DNA from 2 places in the Janthinobacterium sp. RA13 genome. Region 2 is predicted to be linked to the other one. Evidence: predicted binding sites of a transcription regulator. Region 2 holds the regulator's gene; the other holds the start of a gene.
The links. Region 2 encodes HrcA, which represses chaperone genes, less so after heat shock. Its sites were predicted from a motif close to TTAGCACTCNNNNNNNNNGAGTGCTAA; they were not measured.
Positions count from the first base shown of each region.

Region 1: groES (co-chaperone GroES) is a predicted target of HrcA. The motif match lies at 5,810-5,836, and genes of this name have one in related genera.

Region 1 covers NZ_JQNP01000001.1:3,053,934-3,061,568, reverse strand. Annotated here, with positions in the region: gene FG13_RS13595 (alpha-D-glucose phosphate-specific phosphoglucomutase) at 1-530, shown strand, start outside; gene FG13_RS13590 (POT-type proton-dependent oligopeptide transporter) at 581-2,119, opposite strand; gene FG13_RS13585 (GNAT family N-acetyltransferase) at 2,238-2,807, opposite strand; gene FG13_RS13580 (hypothetical protein) at 2,868-3,398, opposite strand; gene groL (chaperonin GroEL) at 3,579-5,228, opposite strand; gene groES (co-chaperone GroES) at 5,279-5,569, opposite strand; gene FG13_RS29035 (hypothetical protein) at 6,104-6,850, shown strand; gene FG13_RS13560 (hypothetical protein) at 7,007-7,270, shown strand; gene FG13_RS13555 (cell division protein ZapA) at 7,270-7,581, shown strand.
Region 2 covers NZ_JQNP01000001.1:3,768,003-3,775,637, forward strand. Annotated here, with positions in the region: gene dapB (4-hydroxy-tetrahydrodipicolinate reductase) at 1-609, opposite strand, end outside; gene FG13_RS16755 (outer membrane protein assembly factor BamE) at 629-1,270, opposite strand; gene fur (ferric iron uptake transcriptional regulator) at 1,467-1,898, shown strand; gene hrcA (heat-inducible transcriptional repressor HrcA) at 1,947-2,963, opposite strand; gene FG13_RS16770 (HAD family hydrolase) at 3,066-3,791, opposite strand; gene FG13_RS16775 (hypothetical protein) at 4,037-4,636, shown strand; gene FG13_RS16780 (hypothetical protein) at 4,673-5,257, shown strand; gene mmsB (3-hydroxyisobutyrate dehydrogenase) at 5,444-6,346, opposite strand; gene FG13_RS16790 (enoyl-CoA hydratase/isomerase family protein) at 6,466-7,584, opposite strand; gene FG13_RS16795 (enoyl-CoA hydratase) at 7,577-7,635, opposite strand, start outside.

The sequences.
Region 1 (7,635 bases), 710 kb from region 2:
CGGGCTCGAACCACGTGCGCGAAAAAGATGGTTTGTGGGCCGTGCTGTTCTGGCTCAACCTGCTGGCAGAGAAAAAACAATCGGTGGAAGAGATCGTGCGCGCGCACTGGGCCACGTATGGCCGCAACTACTATTCGCGCCACGACTACGAAGACATCGACAGCGCCGGCGCGCAGCAGCTGATGGACGCCGTGCGCGGCCAGCTGGCCGCCTTGCCCGGCCAGGTGTTCGATGGTTACACGGTGGCGCTGGCCGACGATTTCAGCTACACGGACCCCGTTGACGGCTCCGTGGCCACGCAGCAGGGCATCCGCATCATCATGACGGACGGCGCGCGCATCGTGCTGCGCCTGTCCGGCACGGGCACCGAGGGCGCGACCCTGCGCCTGTACCTGGAGCGCTACGAAGCCGATCCGGCCCGGCACGATATTCCCACCCAGGAAGCGCTGGCGGGGCTGATCGGCGTGGCCGAGCAGCTGGCGCAGATCCGTGAGCGCACGGGGCGCGATGGGCCGACGGTGACGACGTAAAAAAGGGCGCCCGAGGGCGCCCTTCTTGATTGCGGCAGATCAAACCGGCATCATGCTTTCGCCGGCACCACCGCCTGGCGGTAGTTGTCCACCATCTTGTAGCGCTTCGCATACAGGCCGAAGGCCAGCATGGCGACGGCGGCAAAGGCGGCGAAGAAGAACATCTGGAAAGCCGTCACGCTGATGCCGCTTTCGGCGATCTTGCCGATCACGCCTTCGTTCATGACGCTGCGGTTGACGATCAGCACCCACAGGTTGCCCACCGTGGTCGACAGATTCCAGAAGCTCATGATGGCGCCCTTCATCGAGACGGGCGCCTGGCTGTACGCAAACTCCAGCCCCGTCGCCGAGACCAGCACTTCGCCGAACGTCAGCAAGGCGTATGGCAGGATCTGCCACATGATGGAGACGGCGTTGCCGCTGTCGAGTGCCAGTTGCAGCAAGCCGATGACGATCCACGCCAGCGAGGAAAAGCCGATACCGGCCGTCATGCGGCGCAGGGCCGTCGCTTCCAGGCCGAAGCGGTTCAGCATCGGGTACAGCACCAGGTTGTTGAACGGGATCAGCAGCATCACCAGCATCGGGTTCAGCGCCTGCATCTGCGCCGGCAGGAACCAGCTTGGTTTTTCCATGGTGTTCGCTTGCACGATCCACGTCGAGGCCTTCTGGTCGAACAGCGAGAAGAACGGCGTGACGAGGGCGAAGATGACGAGGATGCGCAGCACGGCGCGCACGCCTTCGACGGCTTCGTCGGGGTGGATGCCGCGTGCGCGTTCCAGCTGCATGGCCGTGCCGATGCTGCCGAAGGCCAGCAGCAAGACCAGCGCGGTACATGCGGAAATCACGAAGCCCCATTCTGGAATGCTGTAGAACGCATACAGGGCGCCGACGACGCCGACATAGGCCACATACAGGCCTGGGCGCGAACCGCCGTCGACGCGGGCCAGCAGGGCCGTGCGGGCCACGCGGGTGAACGAATCGGGGTTTGGCGGTGCCGGCGGCACGTGCACGTATTTCTTGGCGCCCATCCAGAAGACGATGGTGGCGGCCAGCATCATGATGCCGGGGATGCCGAAGGCGATCGACGGACCGTAGTCGCGCAGGAACATCGGCATCAGCAGCGAGGCGAAGAAGGAGCCGAAGTTGATGATCCAGTAGAACAGGTCGAAGACCAGCTTGGCCTTGTGCTTGTTGGTCTGGTCGAACTGGTCGCCGACAAACGAGGCGACCAGCGGCTTGATGCCGCCGGAACCGAAGGCGATCAGGAACAGGCCGAAATAGAAGCCGTTGACGCTGTTTTCAAACAGGGCCAGGCAGGCATGGCCGGCGCAATACACGAGGCTGAGCCAGAAGATGGTGTTGTACTTGCCGAAGAAGCGGTCGGCCAGCCAGCCGCCCAGCAGCGGGAAGAAATACACGCCGATGACGAAGGTGTGGAAGACGTGCTTGGCTTCGCCCGTGCGCTGGTCGATCGGGATCATCAGCAGCAGGGTGCTGATGAGGAATGGCGTCAGGATGTTGCGCATGCCATAAAAGCTGAAGCGTTCGCAGCCTTCGTTGGCGATGATGTACGGTATTTGCCGCGGCATTTTGCCCGTGGCGGTTTGTGTCTCGGCCGATGACATTGGCTCTCCCCCAAGTTTTTTTTGTAAGCCGCGATGCTAAGGCCTGCCGCGTTTGCTTGCAACAGAAAAAACGGCCTGTCCGCTATTTCGCAGGGATTTGTAAGGTATTGATTTTCATAAAGACATTACTTTCGGCACTTGCAATGGCACTTGCACGAACCGGGCGGGGCAGCAACAGCTGCATATGCAGCATGCCATCCGCCGCGGGACGGTCCTCCAGCGTAAAACCGCAAGCCAGGTACAGGGTCAATGCCGCATGGTTGTCCTGCGCCACGGCCAGGCGCACGCGGGCCAGTTCGGGCACGCTGCAGGCGTGCGCGATGGCCGCCTGCACCAGTTGCCGTCCCGCACCGCACCCGCGCGCCTGCGGCGCCACGTACACGCTCCACAGACTGGCCTTGTCCTGCACGACGGCAATCGGTTCGCGGCGTAGGCCAGCCATGCCGATCAATTGTTCTTTGTTGAAAGCGCCAAATATTATTTGGTGCGAGGTGACGCGCAAGCGCTCGGCTATCTGTGCCAGCGGCAAGCCGCTTTCCGCCGCATGCGTGGTGCAGAAGGCGGCGGGCAGTTCGGCGATGCCGGCCAGGCGCAGCGCGCGGTAGGCGCTGGCGTCGTCTGGCGTGAGGGGGCGGACAGTGATGGCGGGCATGTGGGCGAGTATCGGGCTTTGATGCCAGAAAGTAAAGCTTGCGCTACAACGCCGGCGTAGTTACTGCGTGGCGACGCGCTGCATGGGCGCATTGTCCTTGCGCCATTGTTCCAGGCTGATCAGGTCGCCGCTGACGATGTCGTCGACAAGGATGCGCTTGCCATCGGGCGTCACGACGAAACTTTCCCAGCGGTGCGCCGCATCGGGCGTGCTTTCGAAAAAGCTCAGCTGGTAACTGGCGACGCCATCGACGAGACGCGTCTCGGGCGACGTTTCCATCACGGCGCCGTGCGCGCGGCCGCCCGAAGCCTTTTCGATATGCGCCGACCAGGCCTTGATTTCCGGCAAAGCCAGCAAGGCATCGACGGCGCGCGCGTTCTGCTCTGGCGCCGCCGTGTTGGCGCTGGCGCCAGGGGCATTGTCACCGTGCGGCGCGGACTGCTGGTGCATGTAGAAAGCGACTAGCCCGGCGGCCAGCAAGCCGGCCAGGATGCCGGCGATGATGGTGGTTCTGGAAGAAGAGGCGCGTGGCGGCATGATGGTGGGCGTGAGAAAGAAGGACGATGGCGGCCATGCTAAAGCAAAACGCACAGGCCGGCAATCGCCTGGCTTGCCAAATCAACAGGCCAACAGGCGAAAAAAAAAGCTACCTTCCGTAGAAGATAGCTTTTCGGGGGTTGCCGGGGGAGGGACAGGCAGCTTTTGGTCTGCTGTGTCTCCCCGGCGTATGCATCCCTGCGCGCCGTCGCCTGCGCGCGGGGATGCCGGACATTACATCATGCCGTCCATGCCGCCCATGCCGCCCATACCACCCATGCCGCCGCCCATGCCGCCGCCTGCTTTGTCGTCAGCGATTTCGCAGACCATGCAGTCGGTTGTCAGCATCAGCGAAGCGATCGAAGCGGCGTTTTGCAGCGCCGAACGGGTCACTTTGGCTGGGTCCAGAACACCCATTTCAACCATGTCGCCATACGTGCCGTTGGCAGCGTTGTAGCCGTAGTTGCCCGAACCAGCCAGTACGGCTGCCACGACGACCGAAGCTTCTTCGCCAGCGTTTTGCACGATCATGCGCAGTGGCTCTTCCATTGCGCGCAGAACGATTTTGATACCAGCGTCTTGATCAGGATTGTCGCCCTTGACCGTGATGTTGGCGCGTGCGCGCAGCAGGGCTACGCCGCCGCCTGGCACGATGCCTTCTTCCACGGCAGCGCGGGTCGCGTGCAGTGCATCTTCAACGCGGGCTTTTTTCTCTTTCATTTCGACTTCGGTGGCTGCGCCAACTTTGATCACGGCAACGCCGCCAGCCAGTTTGGCCACGCGCTCTTGCAGTTTTTCACGGTCGTAGTCCGAGGTCGCTTCTTCGATCTGTACACGCACTTGTTTTACGCGTGCTTCGATAGCGGCAGCTTCGCCGGCGCCATCGATGACGATGGTGTTTTCTTTGCCCACTTCGATGCGTTTCGCTTGGCCCAGTTCGGCCAGGGTCACTTTTTCCAGGGTCAGGCCGACTTCTTCAGCGATCACTTGGCCGCCGGTCAGAACAGCGATGTCTTCCAGCATGGCTTTGCGGCGGTCGCCGAAGCCAGGGGCTTTCACTGCGCACGTTTTCAGGATGCCGCGGATGTTGTTCACAACCAGGGTGGCCAGCGCTTCGCCTTCGATGTCTTCTGCGATGATCAGCAGTGGACGGCCAGCTTTGGCGACTTGTTCCAGTACCGGCAGCAGGTCACGGATGTTCGAGATTTTCTTGTCGCACAGCAGGACGAATGGGCTGTCCAGTACGGCAACTTGTTTCTCTGGGTTGTTGATGAAGTATGGCGACAGGTAGCCGCGGTCGAACTGCATGCCTTCAACGATGTCCAGCTCGTCGTTCAGCGACTTGCCGTCTTCCACGGTGATCACGCCTTCTTTGCCGACTTTTTCCATCGCTTCAGCGATACGCTCGCCGATCGAGTAGTCCGAGTTCGCCGAGATCGCGCCAACCTGGGCGATTTCTTTGGTCGTGGTGCAAGGACGGGCGATTTTCGCCAGTTCTTCGACGGTGGCAGCAACTGCCTTGTCGATACCGCGCTTCAGGTCCATCGGGTTCATGCCGGCGGCAACGAACTTCATGCCTTCGCGCACGATGGCTTGTGCCAGCACGGTTGCGGTGGTGGTGCCGTCGCCGGCGTTGTCGCTGGTGCGGGAAGCAACTTCCTTGACCATTTGCGCGCCCATGTTCATGAGCTTGTCTTTGAGTTCAACTTCTTTCGCTACCGACACACCATCCTTGGTGACGGTAGGGGCGCCGAACGAGCGCTCCAGAACCACGTTGCGGCCTTTCGGGCCCAAGGTGACTTTGACTGCGTTGGCGAGGATATTGACGCCTTCGACCATCTTGGCGCGCGCTGCGTCGCCGAATACTACTTCTTTAGCTGCCATGTTCAATTCTCCTGAGTTTCGGGATGTATCTGTCTACAACGTGGAAACAATTACTTGACGACGATCGCCATGATGTCTTCTTCGCGCATGACCAGCAGCTCATCGCCGTCAACTTTGACGGTTTGGCCGGCGTACTTGCCGAACAGGACGCGGTCGCCCACTTTGACATCCAGAGGACGGACTTTGCCGTCGTCGAGAATCTTGCCATTGCCTACGGCAAGGACTTCGCCTTGATCCGGTTTTTCAGCAGCTGCATCAGGAATGATGAGGCCGGACGCAGTTTTGGTTTCCTGGTCGAGGCGTTTGACGATGACGCGATCGTTCAATGGGCGCAGATTCATACAAAACTCCTTAAAGTTCAATGGATAGGTGTTGCTAAATGAATACATGCCTGGCACAGCGCCAGGCCTGCTTTCAGTGACCGCCGTTGAAAGCAGCCCGCAACGGTCAAGCAAACCCCATGTCATCCTGTCCTTGCCTGTATCCGGCAGTGGTGCATCGCGGCGTCGCCCGCCGCGTAGCGTTCCCTGCAGTGGCCTGGCAAGCACCATCAGTCCTGAGGATTACTACGAAAGAGTTTGTTAGCACTCTCTACTAACGAGTGCTAATTATAGGGACGGTAGGGGGCTTATTCAAGGGCTTATTCTCCGGGAAGATATACATAGACGTTCTGCGCAGCCTGCATTTACGCAGGGTTTGCGCTGGCGCAAGCCAACTTCCCGGGCGTCAGCAACAGGCGCGACTCTAGCATGCCGTCCGGAGAGGGGCCGTTCCTGTACGCACAGGAAACAGAGTTTCACTATGGAATTTGATAAGATGATTGTAATTGCATATCAATATCGCCACATATGACTACTTGCACGAGAAAGAACGCCATGCCATTTCCGCCTTCCCGCCCCGCGCTGCGCCTGCTGGGCGCTACCCTCATCGGCCTCGCCTGCCTGGGCAATGCCGCCGCGCAAACGCCCACCATCGCCGACGAGATCACCGTGGCGACCCTGACGCCACAGGAAAAAGACAGGCTGCTGGGCGATTTGTTCAAGGACTTGAACAAGGACGACGACGACCAGGAAGCGCACGTGTGGGACAACGGCGGCGACCGCGGCGTGATGGTCAAAGTCACGTATAACTTCAGCAATTCCGGCATGACGGAGCACAGTTTGAAGGCGCATGTGTGCCGCGACCTGAAATTCATCGTCACGGCGGGCGGCAAGTCGCAGGACCTGAGCCGCCGCACCTGTTCGCAGAACAGCGGGAAATGGGATGTGCAGGGCAAGGATCCGGCGCCCGTCGTGTATCCGCCTTTCCTGTCCGACGTCACCATCGCCAGGCTGAATGCACAAGAACAAGCATCGTTGCTGAAGGCCGCCGTGCGCACCTTGAAAGATGAAGAGGATGGCAAGAGCCGCCAGTGGAGCAACAAGGGCCTGGGCAACGCGGTGCCACTGGCAGTGCGCCTGACGCCTTCGGGCACGGACGCCAAACCTGGCAGCTACAGCCGTACTTGCCGCGACCTGACGATGGTGCTTGACGGCAAGAGCGGCAAGCAGGAGTTGACGCGCCGCTCTTGCGAAAACCGCTATGGCGGTCTCGATATCGAACCCGATTACGTCGACGAGTAAAACGCTGCCATCGCTGCGCCGGCGGATGCGCGCACTTGGCGAAAAGCGCCGGAAAAAGCGTGTATTGTCCGCCAACTGCCCTGCATTGATGTAAATATGTGTGACAGCGGCGTGATTCGATTGACGCCCATGGAGCGTCCGCCCTATAGTGGCGGCATGATTTCCGAATTCAACGAATTATCCGACAAAATAGGCCTGCTGGCCGAAATGACCCATGCGCTGCGCCGTGAAAACGCGCAACTGCGCAAGGACAATGCCGCGCTGGCCGCCGACAACGCCCTGTATGTGCAACGCATGCGCGAAGCGCAGGAGCGGGTGGAAGCGTTGCTGGAAAAAATTCCCGAACTGGTGCAAGCTGGCCTGGAGCAAGCCGCTTCGGAAGCGGGCGCCTATATTGCCGAGAACGAGAAGGAAGCGTAATGCCGCGTGTCGATGTCAATATCATGGGCCAGTCCTACAGCATGGTGTGCCGCGACGGCGAAGAGCGCGCGCTGCGCGAAGCGGCGATCTATCTCGATAGCAAAATGAAAGCCATCCGCGACGCGGGCAAGGTCAAGGGTAACGACCGCATCGCCGTGCTGGCCGCCCTGGGCGTGGCCGCCGAATTCCTCTCCGTGAAGTCGCCGCAAGGTCCGCTGTCGGAATTGACGATACTGGAAGTGAAGCAGAAAATCTCGGCCATGCATACTGTCCTGGATAGCGCATTGACGCCCCAGGAAAACCTTTTTTAAACACCGAACCAAACCTACTGCGCGTCGCGACTTGCGGCCTGCGATGCTCGCTGT
Region 2 (7,635 bases):
GATGGTCGACGGGTCGCGTTCGCCCGTCACGCCTTCACGGCCGTACACGGCGCATTCCTTCAAGTCGCGGCCCAGGGCGCCGGCCACCACTTCGCCCATTTGCAGGGCCGTGCCCGACGGCGCATCGACCTTGTGGCGGTGATGGGCTTCGATGATCTCGATGTCGTAGCCTTCGGACAGGCTTTTCGCGGCCAGTTCCAGCAGCTTCATGGTGACGTTCACGCCCACGCTCATGTTCGGCGCGAACATGATGGCCGTCTTTTCGGCGGCGGCGGCAATGGCGGCCTTGCCAGCGTCATCGAAACCGGTGGTGCCGATGATCATCTTGATGCCGTGCTCGGCGCAATACGCCAGGTGCTGCAAAGTGCCTTCGGGACGCGTGAAGTCGATCAGGTAATCGGCGCCGGCCAGGCCGGTGGCCAGGCTTGACTCGATCAGCACGCCGGCAGGTTTACCGAGAAAGGCGGCGGCATCCTGGCCGACGGACGGCGAACCAGCGCGGTCGAGCGCGCCAGCGAGAACAGCGTCAGGCGCGTTGCTGACGGCTTCGATCAGGATATGGCCCATACGGCCGCTGGCGCCAGCGATGGCAATTTTCAGTTCAGTCATTTTATTCTCTTACAACAACTTATTTGGTGGGTTCGGCAGCAGGTGCAGGTGCAGGCTCGGCGGCAGGCGCCGTTGCAGGTGCAGGTACAAGCGCAGGCTTGCTCACAGGAATGGCTGGCGCGGCATCGGCCGGCACCGGCACGGCGCTTGGCGCCACGGGCGATGGCAGGGCGGCGGCAGGCGCGTCAGCCTTGGCAACCTTGGCGAATGGCGACGGACCGGCGATGCGGTCGATGTATTCTTTCTCTGTCGGCAAGTTGCCGCCTTCAAAACGTTCCACTTTGCCATCCTTGCCGAAGTACACGACCACGCGGCTGCTGGTGGTTTCGCCACTGCCCCGGGCCAGGCGGAACGGGTAATCCCAGCGGTCGGCATGGAAGATATCGGTCAGCAGCGAGGTGCCGAGGACGAAACGCACCTGGTCGCGCGTCATGCCCACTTTCAACTGGGCCAGCATCTCTTCGGAGACAAAGTTGCCTTGTTGAATGTCAGGACGGTAGGGCGAGAAAAACCACATGAATTTTTGCAGCGGCGTGATGGTGGTCGTTTGTGCGCCCTGTTCGGGGACCAGTTCCTTGCCTTCTTTTTGAGCAGCTGCCGGCTTTTCGCCCAGAATGCCACGGCTGGCGCAGCCGGACATGGCCAGCGCGACACAGACCATGCCTGCCACGACTGGTGCTCGAAATGAAATACGGTGCCAGAGAGATGGCAATACAGCCGGTGTTACGCGCATAAATGACCTCAATTGGATGAACAAAACGCCAGGAGTGACCGGCCCGCCAAAAAAAAGCATATTTTGGCACTCCCCGACAAAACGCTATATGATAAAGCACCTGACCCACATACGAGCAACAAACATGAGTAACAATCCTAGTGATCTCAAGGCAAGCGGCCTGAAAGCCACCCTGCCACGGCTGAAGATACTCGATATCTTCCAGAGTAGCCCGGTACGCCACCTGACCGCGGAAGACGTGTATAAAATTCTGCTGGCCGACAATATGGATGTCGGTTTGGCAACTGTCTACCGCGTCCTGACGCAATTCGAACAGGCTGGCTTGCTCAACCGCAACCATTTTGAAACCGGCAAGGCGATTTTCGAGCTCAACGAAGGCTCCCACCACGACCACCTGGTGTGCCTCGACTGTGGCCGGGTCGAAGAATTCTTCGACGAAGAAATCGAAATCCGCCAGCAAAAAGTGGCCGAGGAGCGCGGCTTCAAGATCGCCGAACACGCCCTGGCCATCTACGGCAACTGCACCAAGACAGCTTGCCCGCACAAAACCGCCTGATCCACGCTTGCCGGTCCCACGGAGCGGCTGGCGCGTCAGGCAGTACGATCAATGATGGCTGAGCGCGCTTGACAGCAACTTGGCCGTGATATCGACAATCGGGATGACGCGTTCGTAAGCCATGCGCGTCGGCCCGATCACTCCCAGCGTTCCCACGATCTTGCCGTTGACTTCATACGGCGCCGTCACCACGCTCATCTCATCCATCGGCACCAGGTTCGATTCGCCGCCGATGAAAATCTGCACGCCCGTCGCCTTGCTCGACACGTCGAGCAACTGCATCAAGCCCGTCTTTTGCTCGAACATGTCGAACATCTGGCGCAGCGAATGCATATTCGATGACAGATCGCTCACGCTGAGCAAGTTGCGCTCGCCGGAAATCACCATGTCGTCGCTATGGTCGGCCATCGCTTCACTGCCCGCTTCCACGGCCGCCTGCATCAGGCTGCCCATGTCGTCGCGCAACTGGCGCAGCTCGCCCTGCAGGCGCACGCGCACGGCGTCGAAGGACAGGCCGCCATAATTCTGGTTGATATAGTTGGCCGATTGCACCAGTTGCGCCGGCGTATAGTCGGCCTCCGTCAGCAATAGACGGTTCTGCACGTCGCCGCCGGGAGCGACGATGACGAGCAGGATGCGTTTTTCGGACAGGCGCAAGAATTCGATTTGCTGGAACACGGATTCGCGCCGCGGGCTGAGCACGACGCCGGCAAACTGCGACAGCGACGACAACATCTGCGCCGCGTTGGCGATGGTTTTTTGCGGCTGCGGCGTCTGCAGGCGCATGCGCGACTCCACCATGTGCTCGTCCAGATGCCGCACGGTCAGCAAGGTGTCGACAAAGATGCGGTAGCCGCGCGGCGTGGGGATGCGTCCGGCCGAGGTGTGCGGACTGGAGACATAACCGAGCTCTTCCAGGTCAGCCATGATGTTGCGGATCGTGGCCGGCGACAGGTCGAGGCCGGAAATTTTCGACAAGGCGCGCGAACCGACCGGCAGGCCGTCGGCGATATATCGCTCGACCAGGGCTTTCAGCAGTGTTTGGGCACGTGTATCGAGTTGCATGGTGTTTTATTTAAGCAAGTGTTTTGTTAAGCAAGCGGCAACGAAAGCGGCCGAACGTGCAGCAACAGCGCCTATTATGCACGTTCGCCCGTCCTGCGGCGATCAATCTTCCAGTTGCTCCTGCAACCACAACAGCAATTCATCAAAGTTGGCGCAGATGGCGTCGGGCTGCACGCCGGCGGCCAGGTGGGCATCGCTGCCCTTGCGGTTCATCCACACGGCACGCATGCCCGCTCCCTGCGCTCCCGTCACATCGAAATACAGATCATCGCCGACATACACGGCTTCATGGGGCGCCACGTCCAGCGCTGCGCAAGCGGCCAGGAAGATGCTGGCGTCGGGCTTGGCCACGCCAAAGTCGCTGGCGGCGATCGATACCTTGAAATGCTGCGCCAGGCCGATAATTTCAAGGTCCGCATTGCCATTCGAGATGGAGCCGACCAGCATGCGCTGGCCCATCCAGGCCAGGCCCGGCAAGACGTCGTCATATGGCTGGACGCGATGACGGGCCGCAAGGAACTGCGCGATGGCGCCGTCGACCAGGGCGGGATCCTCGCCGGCCGCCTCGAAGGCGGCCAGCAGGCCCGCGCGGCGCAACTCGATCAGGTTGCCATGGAAATGCGGTTGTTCATTGAGCATGGCCAGACGGTGCCGGCGCAGCAGCTCGATGGAAAACTGCTGCGCCACCTTGGGTGCATGCGTGGCCAGCCAGTCGTGCAGCAGGGTTTCGGCGGCGGCAATCACGGGCGCGATGGGCCACAAGGTATCGTCGAGGTCGAAGAGGATGGCCTTGGGCGGCACGGCGGGTTTTACAGGAGCAAGGGACATGGGACTCACAATGGGATGCTGCGTCACAGTGCGCAGGGTATAGCTATTGTCGCACCGATCGCCGCCGCCGGCATGGCTGCGCCCCCGTGAAATGGGGCCGGGCCAGCGCTTCCCGGCGAAAAATTGTTACAGGGTGATACAAGGCAAGATCATTCAGCTTGCCAGATAGACTAAAATAGGCGCCATTCCAATGCGGCGCCAGCGTCCGCGTTGCGCTACCCAACCTAATTCGTTTTGGAGACTGTATGAAAAATTTGTACCTGCGCTCGATGCTGGCGGCGGCTTGCGCCGCCACACTGGCAGCCTGCGGCGGCAGCGGCGGCAACCTGTATCTGCAAGGCACGGTTGGCGGTCTGGCCAAGGATGGCCTGATTCTCCAGAATGACGGGGAACGCTTGCCGGTCCCTGCGGGCCAGGGCCAGTTTGTTTTCACCAAGCTGGTCAAGAACGATGACCGCTACGACATCACCATCGCGCAACAGCCCAAGGGCGCCGTTTGCACGATTATCAATGGCGTCGGCAAGGCATCGAGCTACTCTGTGACCACGGCCCAGGTGATCTGCAAGACCAATACCTACCCGCTTCGCGGCACGGTCACGGGCCTGAGCGCCGATGGCTTGCGTCTGGTGATGGGCCCCAACGGCACCACCCTGCTGGCTGGCGCCACCGCCTACGAATTCGCAAGTGTTGATGACGGCGCCGCGTACGGCATTTCCATACTGGCTCAGCCAACGGGCCTGAAGTGCCGCTTCCAGGGTTCCAGCAGTGCGGACGGCAGCGATACGGTCGGCACGATGGGCTCCACCGCCACGACCGCGGCCACACTTGACTGCACGCCGCAGTAATCCTTGCGATCCGTCACCTATTTTTTGGAGAAATACATGAAGTTATCCTGCTTGCGCCCACTCGCCGCACTGCTGCTGACCCTGGGACTGGCCGCTTGCGGCGGCAAGGCCTCGTATGATGTCAGCGGCACCATCACAGGCTTGAACAATGAAGGACTGATCCTGGCCAACGGCAGCGACACCCTGCCGGTTCCTGCGGGCAAAACGTCGTTTACCTTCGGCAAGCGCATCGACTATGGCACCGACTACAACATCACCGTCAATAAACAACCAGCCCACATGACTTGCGGCATCAGCGGTGGTTCCGGTTCGGCTGGCCATTACATCAATATCAGCGCCGCGGTTACTTGCTCGCAAAACAAATATACCGTGGGCGGCACGGTTTCCGGCCTGACGGTGGACGGCCTGGTGCTGATTAACGGCAGTACGACAACAACGGTGGCCAAGGATGCCACGACCTTTACCATGTCCGGCTCGGTCGCCTATGGCGACACCTATGGCATCAGCGTCTCCGAAACCCAGCCAAAGGGGCTGAAGTGCACGGTACAGCCAGGTACAGGCGGCGGCACCATGGGCGAAGCGAATGTGACGACGGTGCAGATCGTTTGCAATCCGGCCTGAGTGGCGGCAACGGTAGCCGCTGCGCGGCTACCGGGAAGAGATATCACGGAAATCTATAGTTGATATTCCAAAGATAAATTGGAGTTATATGTGGCGATGCAGCATAATGCATCTGTCTCCTCCAACTCTTCCAAGAATTGGATTTAGCCCGCTTTTACCAGCGGGCTTTTTTTTGCCCAAAATTCCTCAAACGGGTTTATTCAAGCCCGGCTGCAACATTTGCACGATGCTAGAGAAATCCTGCTGCGCATAACCGGCTTGCGCATGCATCTGGTACAACTGCCGCACCAGCCCGCCCAAGGGCGTGGGCGCGTTCGCCGACAGGGCCGACTGCTGCGCCAGGCCCAGGTCTTTCAGCATCAGCGCCGTGCCGAAGCCGCCCGTGTAATCGCGCGAAGCAGGCGTGCCGTCCATGACACCGGGCCACGGGTTGTACACTTCCAGGGTCCAGTTGCGGCCCGAACTCTTGGCCATGATATCGGACAACACTTTCGGGTCCAGGCCATGCGCCACGCCCAGGTTCAGCGCCTCGGCCGTCCCCGCCATCAAGATCCCCAGCAGCATGTTGTTGCAAATCTTCGCCACCTGGCCCGCGCCCGCCTCGCCCGCATGGAAGATGTTCTTGCCCATCTTTTCCAGCAAAGGCCGCGCCTGCTGCAAGGCCGCTACACTACCGCCGACGATAAAGGTCAGGGTGCCGGCCGCCGCGCCCGCCGTGCCGCCCGAGACGGGCGCATCGATCATGGCAAAGCCGCGCTCGCCAGCCGCTTGCGCTACCTGGCGCGCCACATCGGCCGCAATGGTGCTGCAATCGATGAACAAGGCACCGGGCTTGGCCGAGTCCAGCACGCCGCCGGCCGCCAGGTACAGTTCCTGCACGTGCTTGTTGGCTGGCAACATGGTGATGACGGCGTCGGCCGTCTGCACGGCCGCGCTGGCGGACGCAGCCGCCGTGGCGCCCGCCTCAACGAGGGACGCCACTGCCGCCGGCGCCAGGTCGAACACGGACACGTGGAAGCCGGCGGCCACCAGATTGCGGGCCATCGGCGCGCCCATGTTGCCCAAGCCGATGAAAGCGATATGTTGCATGTATGTCTCCTGTAGCGCCTAAAAAAGCCCATGGCGTTGTTGCCTTGCCTCGTCGTACTAGTCGTACTGCCTTCGGCAAGGCGCCTAGCCCTGAGCATTTTTATGCACTACTTAAATGTTTAAATGGGTAAATCGGCCAATGGATGCTGTGTCCACGGCGCCGTGAAGTATTCATTGAGGTACGCATCGCTGACCTCGGCCAGGCTGGCCGGCTGCCACTGCGGCGCGTTGTCCTTGTCGATCAGCAAGGCGCGCACGCCTTCGCGGAAATCGGCATGGGCGCAGCACTGCACCGCCACGGTCAGTTCCAGCTGGAACACTTGCGCCAGACTCATGTGGCGTGTGCGTTCACGCATGGCCCACACCAAGGCGGCCGAAGTGGGCGCGCCCTTGTCCAGCGAGTGAGCCGCCTTTTGCAACCACGCCGAATCGCCGTCATACGCGGCAATGGCCGCCACCACTTCAGGCAAGGTGGGCGCTTGCGTCAGCACGGCGATGGCGTCGAAGTTGGCGCGCACTTCCGAGACGGGCAGCATGGATGCCGGCGCCGAGAAGCCGCGCAGCAGGCGATTCAGCTGCTCGCTGTTCGCTTGCGGGCTGGCTTGCCATTGCGCCAGCGCCAGAGAGTCGAGCACCATGGCGCGCTCTTCCTGGCGCAGGAAATAGTCGCCCAGACCGGTGAACAGGGCGTCGGCCGCGTTCATCGGCGCCCCCGTCAGCCCCAGGAACAGTCCGCTGCGCCCCGGCATGCGGCCCAGGAACCAGCTGCCGCCCACGTCCGGGAACAGGCCGATCGTAATTTCCGGCATGGCGATGCGCGTGCTTTCCGTCACGACACGGTGGCTGGCGCCCGCCATCAGGCCCAGCCCGCCGCCCATGACGATGCCGCCGCCCCATACCAGCAACGGTTTCACGTACGTATGGATGCGGTGGTCGAGCCGGTATTCCTCGGCAAAGAAGGCCAGCGCCTGCGGGTTCGGCACGACATCCGGCTGCTCGACCACGGCCGTGCGCAGGCTGCGCACGTCGCCGCCGGCACAGAAGGCCTTGTCGGTCGACGATTGCAGCACCACGCAGGCGATGGCAGCGTCACTGGCCCAGCGCACGAGGGCGCCATCGATGGCACGTATCATGTCCAGGGTCAGGGCGTGCAGCGACTTTGGCGCGTCGAGGGTGATGACGCCCAGCTTCATGCCGCCGGGACAGTCGCGTTCTTCTATCTTGACGGTCTCAACCATTCTTCCACTCCGCCGGACGTTTTTCCAGGAACGCTTGCACGCCCTCTTTCT